Regions from separate parts of the Methylobacterium sp. WL12 genome, predicted to be linked through region 1. Evidence: riboswitches for the same ligand, from Rfam matches in the RefSeq annotation. Region 1 holds a riboswitch; each other region holds the start of a gene.

Evidence for each region. Region 1 has a riboswitch for cobalamin ahead of FV226_RS00505 (CbtB-domain containing protein). Riboswitches for the same ligand answer to the same signal wherever they lie in the genome.
Region 2: it holds a riboswitch for cobalamin, as region 1 does, so the genes downstream of both, FV226_RS20800 (TonB-dependent receptor plug domain-containing protein) here and FV226_RS00505 (CbtB-domain containing protein) in region 1, are expected to answer to the same signal.
Region 3: it holds a riboswitch for cobalamin, as region 1 does, so the genes downstream of both, FV226_RS22325 (TonB-dependent receptor) here and FV226_RS00505 (CbtB-domain containing protein) in region 1, are expected to answer to the same signal.
Region 4: it holds a riboswitch for cobalamin, as region 1 does, so the genes downstream of both, FV226_RS16560 (TonB-dependent receptor) here and FV226_RS00505 (CbtB-domain containing protein) in region 1, are expected to answer to the same signal.

The regions. Positions count from the first base shown of each region.
Region 1 is NZ_VRUW01000001.1:109,205-111,397, forward strand. It holds gene cobO (cob(I)yrinic acid a,c-diamide adenosyltransferase) at 1-417, opposite strand, end outside; gene cobU (bifunctional adenosylcobinamide kinase/adenosylcobinamide-phosphate guanylyltransferase) at 414-941, opposite strand; cobalamin riboswitch at 1,009-1,197, shown strand; gene FV226_RS00505 (CbtB-domain containing protein) at 1,234-1,410, shown strand; gene FV226_RS00510 (CbtA family protein) at 1,433-2,182, shown strand; gene FV226_RS00515 (DUF1636 domain-containing protein) at 2,175-2,193, shown strand, end outside.
Region 2 is NZ_VRUW01000072.1:1,277-3,469, forward strand. It holds gene FV226_RS20800 (TonB-dependent receptor plug domain-containing protein) at 1-1,251, opposite strand, end outside; cobalamin riboswitch at 1,450-1,663, opposite strand; gene FV226_RS20805 (DUF2778 domain-containing protein) at 1,797-2,193, opposite strand, start outside.
Region 3 is NZ_VRUW01000083.1:11,959-14,151, reverse strand. It holds gene FV226_RS22325 (TonB-dependent receptor) at 1-1,207, opposite strand, end outside; cobalamin riboswitch at 1,355-1,567, opposite strand; gene FV226_RS22320 (CusA/CzcA family heavy metal efflux RND transporter) at 1,619-2,193, opposite strand, start outside.
Region 4 is NZ_VRUW01000044.1:30,807-32,999, reverse strand. It holds gene FV226_RS16560 (TonB-dependent receptor) at 1-1,085, opposite strand, end outside; cobalamin riboswitch at 1,206-1,418, opposite strand; gene FV226_RS16555 (HoxN/HupN/NixA family nickel/cobalt transporter) at 1,516-2,193, opposite strand, start outside.

The sequences.
Region 1 (2,193 bases):
GCCGGGGTCGGCCATCAGGTCGGTCGCCTGGTTCCAGGCGTTGAGGCAGGCGGCGATGTCGCGAGCCTTGTCTTGCGTCTCCCAGGTGAAGCCCTCGCCCATGGCGTGCCACGCGACCCGGTCGCCGAAGACCTTGAGCGCATGCGCCTCGCCGGTGTCCCAGGCGCCCTTGATGAACTGCACGATGCCGACCCGGTGCCCGCGTCCGAGCATGCGGAGCGCAAGGCCGAGCGCCGCCGTGGTCTTGCCCTTGCCGGGGCCGGTGTTGACGATGAGGAGCCCCTTCTCGATCGTCTTGGCCGCCACCTCGGCGTCCTGAACCGCCTTGCGCTTCTCCATCTTCTCGCGATGGCGCGTCGCGTCGTCAGGCTTGGCGTCGTCAGGCTTGGCGTCGTCGGGCTTGGCGTCGTCGGTCATGACGTTCCCTGCGGTTTCACGGTCAGCGGCAACCCGGCGACCGTCAGCACGACGCGGTCGCATTCGGCCGCGAGGGCCTGGTGGAGGCGCCCGGCCGCATCGCGGAAGCGGCGGGCGAGCGCGTTGTCCGGGACGATCCCGAGGCCGACCTCGTTCGAGACCAGAACGAGGGGGCCCCGCGCCGCCCGGCAGGCGATGACCAGGGCCTGCGTCTCGGCGTCGAGGTCGGCGTCGGCGAGGATCAGGTTCGTGAGCCACAGCGTGAGGCAGTCGACCAGCACCGGTCCCGGCGCGTCGGCGATCGCCGCGGCCAGCGCCGTCGGCACGTCCCGCGTGATCCAGTCGCCGGACCGGCGGGACCGGTGGAGGGCGATCCGCGCGCGCATCTCGTCGTCCCAGGCCTGCGCCGTTGCGAGGTAGAACCAGGGGCCGGGCTCCGCCTCGATCAGCCTCTCGGCGTAGGCGCTCTTGCCCGAGCGCGCACCGCCGAGCACGAGGGTCGTCCGAGGCGCGGCCTGCTGCATGGCGAAGACCCATGCCCCAACCGTGGCGTGCCCGTCAAAGCCTCCGTTGTGCGGGTGCGCCGGACAGGCTATGGCTGGTGGAGACGGTGCCCCGGAGACGGGGTGAAAAGGGAATGCGGTGAGGGGAAACCCGATTCCGCGGCTGCCCCCGCAACTGTGAGCGGTTAGCTCCTGCCCTCGGCCACCGATGTTTCGGGAAGGCGGCAGGCGCGGCGATCCGCGAGCCAGGAGACCTGCCGTCCCCCGCGCTTTCTCGAACGCCGCCGGCGGGGCGGCCGGAGATGTTGTCGACATGACCACCCAGACCCTCACCCAAACCGGCACCCGCGCGAACGAAGGCTTCGTCGCCATCGCCGTCGCCGCCATGCTCGGCCTCGGGCTCGTGTTCCTCGCCGGCTTCTCGCCCGCCTCGGCGCTGCACAACGCGGCGCACGACTTCCGGCACACGCAGAACTTCCCCTGCCATTGACCGCCTGAACCCAGGCGCTCCCATGCTCATCCGGCTCCTGTCGGCGGCGCTCGCCGCCGGCTTCCTCGCGGCCGTCCTGGTGACGGGCCTCGAACTCGCGCTCACCTCGCCGCTGATCATCGCGGCCGAGCGCTACGAGACCCAGGCCACCCCCGGCTCCGCAGCCGCCGTCGCCCCGATGCCCGATCGCCTGCCGATCGTGCTGGCGCATGCCGGGCACGACCACGATTCCAAGGCCGCGCCCGAGTGGCAGCCGGGCGCGGGCCTGCCGCGCATGCTGTTCACCGGGCTCGCGACCCTCGTCGGCGGGATCGGCTACGCGCTGCTGCTCGGCGCGGTGATGCTGGCGACCGGCCGCGAGCCGTCGCCCGAACGCGGCCTCGCCTTCGCGGTGGCCGGCTTCCTCGCCGTGGCGCTCGCGCCGGCGCTGGGCCTGCCGCCGGAGCTGCCCGGTAGCGAGGCGGCTCCTCTGGTCGCGCGCCAGGTCTGGTGGCTGATGACCGCCGCCGCCACCGCGATGGGGATCTACCTCATCGCGATCCGCCGGGTGCCGATCACGATCCTCGGCGGACTTGTGCTCATCGTCGCGCCGCATCTGGCCGGCGCGCCGGAGGTGGCGGCGACGCCCTCCGAGCTTCCCGCCGGCCTCGCCGCGCAGTTCGCCGCGCGCTCGCTCGCCATCGCCTTCGTGTTCTGGGCGGTGATCGGGCTGGCGTTCGGCCGCGCGTGGCAGACCTTCGGGCCGAAGACCGCGGCAGGCGCCCGTGGCTGACACGGTCCTCT
Region 2 (2,193 bases), on a different contig from region 1:
GGCGCGAAAGCCCACGCTGGTGCGCAGCCAGTCGGTCCAGCGCACGCGGTTGTCGTAGAAGAACGCCCCGCTCGCCTCCAGCACCCGGTCGTCGAGGACGCCCGCGCGGAACTGGCGGTTCACGGTGTTGAACAGCCCGACGCGGATCGAATCTGTGCGGGTCTGCACGCCGATTTCATTCTCCATCGGCAGTCCGAAGAGCGCGCCCTGGAACACGTGGCTCGCCGCGCCACCGCCGAGGATGCGCTGGTCGAGCTGGTGGAACTGGTCGCCGGCGACCGGGTCGTTGAGGAAGTAGGTGAAGTCGTTGAACAGGTTGAGCTGCTGGCGGATCACGTAGGCCGAGGCCCGCGTGATGCCGGTGTCGTCGGTCATGCTCCAGCGGCCCGAGAGCGAGAAGCGTGAACTGTCGCCGCCGTCGGCCGGGTTCAGGGTGCCGAACCGGCCGACGATCCCGTCCGCGACAGCGCGCGACGCGATCTGGTTGGTCGCGGTCCAGCGGCTGGCATAGGCCATGCCGGTGACGGAGAACCCGTCGAGCGCCGTGCCCTGGCTGTAGCGCACGACGCCGTTGAGCTTGCGCAGGGCGTCCGGCACGTCCCACGGGCCGTCGTAGACCTGCGCCTCGCCGGCCACCAGCAGGTTGCCCTGGCCGAGCGGCGCCGAGGCGATGGTCAGCGCCCGCGCGTAGCCGAACGAGCCGAACGAGGTCAGCGCAACGTTCTTCGCGACGGTGTCGAGGTAGTCGATCCGCACCGAGCCGGCGGAGGCGAAGTCGCCGTCGCGGACGAAGTACGGCCCCTTGTGGTACTCCACCGCGCCGACGAGTTCGGGGATCAGGAAGTTGATGTCGGCGTAGCCCTGGCCGTGGGCGTGGGTGCGCATGTTCACCGGCATCCCGTCGACGTCGATCGCGATGTCGGTGCCGTGGTCGAGGTTGAAGCCGCGCAGGAAGAACTGGTTGGCCTTGCCCTCGCCCGAGTGCTGCGTGACGATCAGGCCGGGCACGGATTCGAGGACCTCGCCCGGCCGGGTGATCGGGCGGCTGTTGATCTCGGCGCCGGAGATCACCCCGGCGCTCGCGGCATCCACCGACCGGAGGGTGCCGCCGACGCCGGTGGTGCCGCCGACGTAGCCGGCGCTCGCCGCCGGCCCCGGGCCGGTCGCGGCCGGAGCGACGGTCTCGGCCGTGACCGAGATCTCGTCGAGGTTGGCCTCGGCCACGCCCGGCTGAGACAGGGCGGACCGCATCAGGACGGCTTGTGGCGGGACGGCTGCGCCGACGACGAGCAGAAGGGTGCGCAGGCGCGGAGCGAAACGGGATACGGACACGGGACCTCGGGCGACGCGACGTGGCACGTCACCGCGAACGAGGCCGATCCCCCGCGCCGTCCCTCCGACGGCATGAGGCTTCGACACCCGCCGGGGCACCCCGCCCGACGCGCTTCGCGTGTGACCACGACCGAGGGCAGGTCTCCTGGCTCGCGGGTCGTCGCCCGCCACCGTCTTCCCGGATGCGGCGCATCCAGTGACGTTCGTTGGTGGAAGGCTCGCCGCTTACAGTTGCGGGGGCAGCCGCGGCTTCGACGAAGGCCCTTCCAGGCTCCCTCCCACCGCGTTCCCTTTTGATCCTCGATGAGGAACCCTCGCGCACAGGTTGCGTCGGGCGCGGACTGCGCGTCAATCCGGCTTTCGCAGCGCGTCGCCGGGTGTGGCCGATCCGCGACGCCGCGTTCACCTGCTGCGCGGTCGCGTGGCCATCATGCGAGCCGGTCTCCGCCTTGCTTCGGAACGCCCTAGCGGCTCGCTGCGAACCGGGCCGGGCCGTCGCCGCGGCCGGCGACCACTACGAGGCGCCGGACCTCGCCGCGCAGGAACGCCTGCAGGAAGCGGTCGTAGTTGCGGAACGACACGCAGCCGTTCGAGGCGCCGCTCGGCCCGAGCATGTAGGTGTGGGCGAGCAGGCCGTCGCGGCCGTGGATGGCGGCAGACCCGCCCACCGGGTTGAGGCGGATCGCCCGGACGCCGTGGAACAAAGCCTCGCGCTCGGTGAGGTCGTAGGTGCCCGGCGGGGTCGAGCCGCGCATCCGCAGGTGCACGAAGTCCGGGTGGTCCATGCTGGCGCCGAGACCGGAATGAGCTTCCAGCACCTCGCCGCCGGGCAGGCGGACGGTGCGGGCGCTGATGTCGTAG
Region 3 (2,193 bases), on a different contig from region 1:
TGTTGGCCACGAACGCCGCCCGCTCGAAGGGCGTTAGCTGCACCTCCCCGTAGCCGGCCGTGTTGCCGTTCCTCGCCCGCAGGTTGCCGGCCCCGAACGGGCTCGGGTCGGTGGTCGACAGGCTCTCGTCGTCACGCTGCGCGCCGAACAGGATCAGATTGCCGGGCGAGAGCTGGTAGTCCCCGCGGTACTCGTAGCGCGTGCGCTGACCCAGGCCCGTCGTCGCGTCCGGCGTTGCAAGGGGGTCGAGGGGCCCCTGCTGTCTGTTGAACAGGTTCGAGTAGTTGATGGCGAAGAGGTTGTGGAAGCCGGCGAACGGCGTCCATTCGGCCTCGTTTCGGGTGAAGACCTGCTGCACGTCGGCGGCACTCCGGAACGCCGCCGGGAAGGCTGGGAAGGTGCTGTAGTCGGTGCCCGTGAATAGGAGGCGAGAATTGATGAAGCGCGTCACCGAGTTGATACGGAAGGTGTCGGTGAACTGGTAGCCGAACTTCGCCGAGACGGTCTCGTTGTCGTAAAAATTCGGATGGATCGCCCGGCCGAACGGGACGAGGTTCGGCGGCGTCACCGGTGTCGCGGCCGCACGGAAGTGCTGGATCGAGACCGAATAGTCGAAGCCGTCCTCCGACCCGCTGATCCTGCCGCTTTGGTTGAAGGTACCGAACGAGCCGCCCTCGATCCGCGCGGTGGCCCTGGCCGGTCCCTCGCCACGCTTCGTCGTGAAGGAGATCACGCCTCCAATGGCGTCGCTGCCATAGAGGCCGCTCTGGGGACCCCTGAGCACCTCGATGCGGGAGAGGTCGTCGGTCAGGAGTTGCCCGAAGTCGAAGGAGCCGTTCGGGTTCGACGGGTCGGTCGCGTCGATGCCGTCGATGAGCACCTTCACGTGGTTCGAGTTCGAGCCGCGAATGAACACCGAGGTCTGACCGCCCGGGCCGCCGGTCTGCACGACGTTGAGGCCCGGTACCTGCTGGAGGGCATCCGGGACGGTGCGGCGCTGCTGGGCCTCCAGGGTGGCGGCGGTGAGCACGGTGACGCTTGATCCGACCTGGTCGACGGGCGTCGGCACGCCGGTGGCGGAGACGGAAAGCTCGGAGAGCGTGACGGCCGCCTCGGCCCCGCGCGGGACATCGGCGAAGGGGGCGGCGGCCTGTTGCGCGAGCACGGGACCGGAAAGGGCGGCGCAGGCGAGCGCGAGCGTGCGCAAGCACGCGGTTCGGGAAGGAAAGGACACGGGACAAGCCTCGGGCGACGTCTGTGGCACGTCACCGCGAACGAGGCCTGGGCGCTTGCCTGCCGTTAGGGCAGCCGGGCGCCTCGACACCCATCAGGACACCCCGCCCGATGCGTTTCGCGTGTGACCACGACTGACGGCAGGTCTCCTGGCTCGCGGGTCACCGCCCTCTCATCGTCTTCCCAGGCCCGAAGACCCAGTGACGTGTTGATGATGGGCTCGCCGCTTACAGTTGCGGGGGCAGCCGCGGCTTCGGGAAGGCCCTTTCGGACCTCATCCTCACCGCGTTCCCTTTTGATCCTCCGGGGAGGAACCGTCGGACATACAGGACCTGAGGGAATGGCCCAGCGTCAATGTCGCTTCGGGGTTTTCCGCCCTGTGTGTTCATAACGTTACAAGTCGGGCCTCGGGGTCGATGGCATTCGGTTCGGACCGCGGCAGTCCCCAGCCCTTCACCAGGCCGTAGACCGCCGGGATCACCACGAGGGTCAGGACGGTCGACGAGACCATGCCGCCGATCATGGGGACCGCGATCCGCTGCATAACCTCAGAGCCCGATCCGGTGCTCCACAGGATCGGCAGGAGCCCGGCCATGATGGCGACCACCGTCATCATCTTCGGACGCACCCGCTCCACCGCGCCGATCATGATGGCCCTCCGCAGGTCGGCACGGGTGAGTGCCCGTCCGGCGCGGTCGCATCCGGCCCGGATCTCGGCCAGCGCATGATCGAGGTAGACCAGCATGATCACCCCGGTCTCGGCCGCGACGCCTGCCAGTGCTATGAAGCCGACGGCCACCGCCACCGACAGGTTGAAGCCCATCCACCACATCAGCCAGACCCCGCCGACGAGCGCGAACGGCAGCGACAGCATCACGATCAGGGTCTCGGTCAGTCGACGGAAGTTGAGGTACAGCAGCAGGAACACGATCAGCAGCGTCAGCGGCACCACGACCTTGA
Region 4 (2,193 bases), on a different contig from region 1:
AGAACGAGGTTGCCGGGCGAAAGCTGGTAGTCGCCGCGGTACTCGTACCGCGTGCGCTCGCCGAGGCCGGCGGTCGGGAGCGGGTTGAACGGGTCGTACGCGTTCTGGACCTGGCGGTTGTAGAGGTTCGAGTAGTTGATCGCGAAGACGTTGTGGAAACCGGCGAACGGCGTCCACTCGGCCTCGTTGCGAGTGAAGACTTGCTGCACGTCCGCCTGGCTGCGCAGGCCGCCCAGCGTCACCGGGAAGGTGCCGTAGTCGTCGCCGCTGAAGAGCAGCTTCGAGTTGATGAACCGCGTGATCGAGTTGATCCGGAACGTGTCGGTGAACTGGTAGCCGAACTTCGCCGAGACGGTCTCGTTGTCGTAGTAGTTCGGGCGGGTCGTCGCTCCTGGGGCGACGAGGTTGGGCGGCGTCACAGGCGTTGCGGCAGCCCGGAGATGCTGGATCGACACCGAGTAGTCGAAGCCGTTTTCCGACCCGCTGACCCGGCCGCTCTGGTTGAAGGTCCCGAACGAGCCGCCCTCGATCCGCGCGGTGGCCCTGGCCGGTCCCTCGCCACGCTTCGTCGTGAAGGAGATCGCGCCTCCGATGGCGTCGCTGCCGTAGAGGCCGCTCTGGGGACCCCTGAGCACCTCGATGCGGGAGAGGTCGTCGGTCAGGAGCTGCCCGAAGTCGAAGGAGCCGTTCGGGTTCGAAGGGTCGGTCGCGTCGATGCCGTCGATAAGCACCTTCACGTGGTTCGAGTTCGAGCCGCGGATGAACACCGAGGTCTGGCCCCCGGGTCCACCGGTCTGCACGACGTTGAGGCCCGGCACCTGCTGGAGGGCATCCGGGACGGTGCGGCGCTGCTGGGCCTCCAGCGTAGCGGCGGTGAGCACCGTCACGCTCGATCCGACCTGGTCGACGGGCGTCGGTACGCCGGTGGCGGAAACGGAAAGCTCGGAGAGCGTGACGGCCGCCTCGGCCCCGCGCGGGACGTCGGCGAAGGGGGCGGCGGTCTGCTGCGCGAGCACAGGACCGGGAAGGGAGGCGCAGGCGAGCGCGAGCGTGCGCAGGCACGCGGATCGGGAGGGGAAGGACACGGGACAAGCCTCGGGCGACGTCTGTGGCACGTCACCGCGAACGAGGCCCGGGCGCTTGCCTGCCGTTAGGACAGCCGAACGCCTCGACACCCATCAGGACACCCCGCCCGATGTGTTTCGCGTGTGACCACGACTGACGGCAGGTCTCCTGGCTCGCGGGTCACCGCCCTCTCATCGTCTTCCCAGGTGCCGAGGCACCCAGTGACGTGTTGATGATGGGCTCGCCGCTTACAGTTGCGGGGGCAGCCGCGGCTTCGGACCTGTCCTTTCGGACCTCATCCTCACCGCGTTCCCTTTTGATCCCCGAAGGGAACCGTCGGGCTTAAGCTAGGCTGTAACGCTTCCTTGCGTCAACATTCGGAAACAGGTTGTTCCAGCATGTGAGGTTTTAGACAAGCCGGGCGCTGGCTTGAGAGACTTCCGGAGACGATCACGGAACGTCCGCCGGTCTGACATCGATTCGGTCGAACTTGCCGAGGCGATAGATGAGGAACGACAGAAGCCACGCAGTCGCGAAAAGGCCCACGATGCCGAACCCGAGGACTCCGGAATTGTCGCTAATCGCGGCCAGCCGCTGCCAGAACCAGCCCTGAAGGTTGAGCTTGTCCGCCAGCAGGTTCAGCGCCTCTAGCGTTCCGATGACCAGCGCGACCGCCACCGAGACCAGGGTGATGGTGAGGTTGTAGAACAGCTTCCTGATGGGCTGGACGTAGGCCCAGCTGTAGGCGCCGAGCATCAGCACACCATCGGTTGCGTCGACAAGGGCCATTCCCGCGGTGAACAAGGCCGGGAAGACCAGGATCACCCAGAGGTCGGCACCCTTGCTCGCCTGAGAGGCCGACAGCCCGAAGAGGCTCACTTCCGTGGCGGTGTCGAAGCCGAGCGCGAAGAGCAGGCCCAGCGGGTACATGTGCCAGGAGCGCGTCACGAGGCGGAACAAGGGCCGTAGGATGCGGGCCAGAACGCCCTGGTTGGCGAGCAGCACGTCGAAGTCGGCTTCGACGTAACGGCTTGTGCGACGCATCTGGCGAAACGCGCGCCAAACGCCCGCGAGGACGACGAGGTTGACCAAGCCGATCAGGATCAGGAAAGCCGCGGAGACACCGGT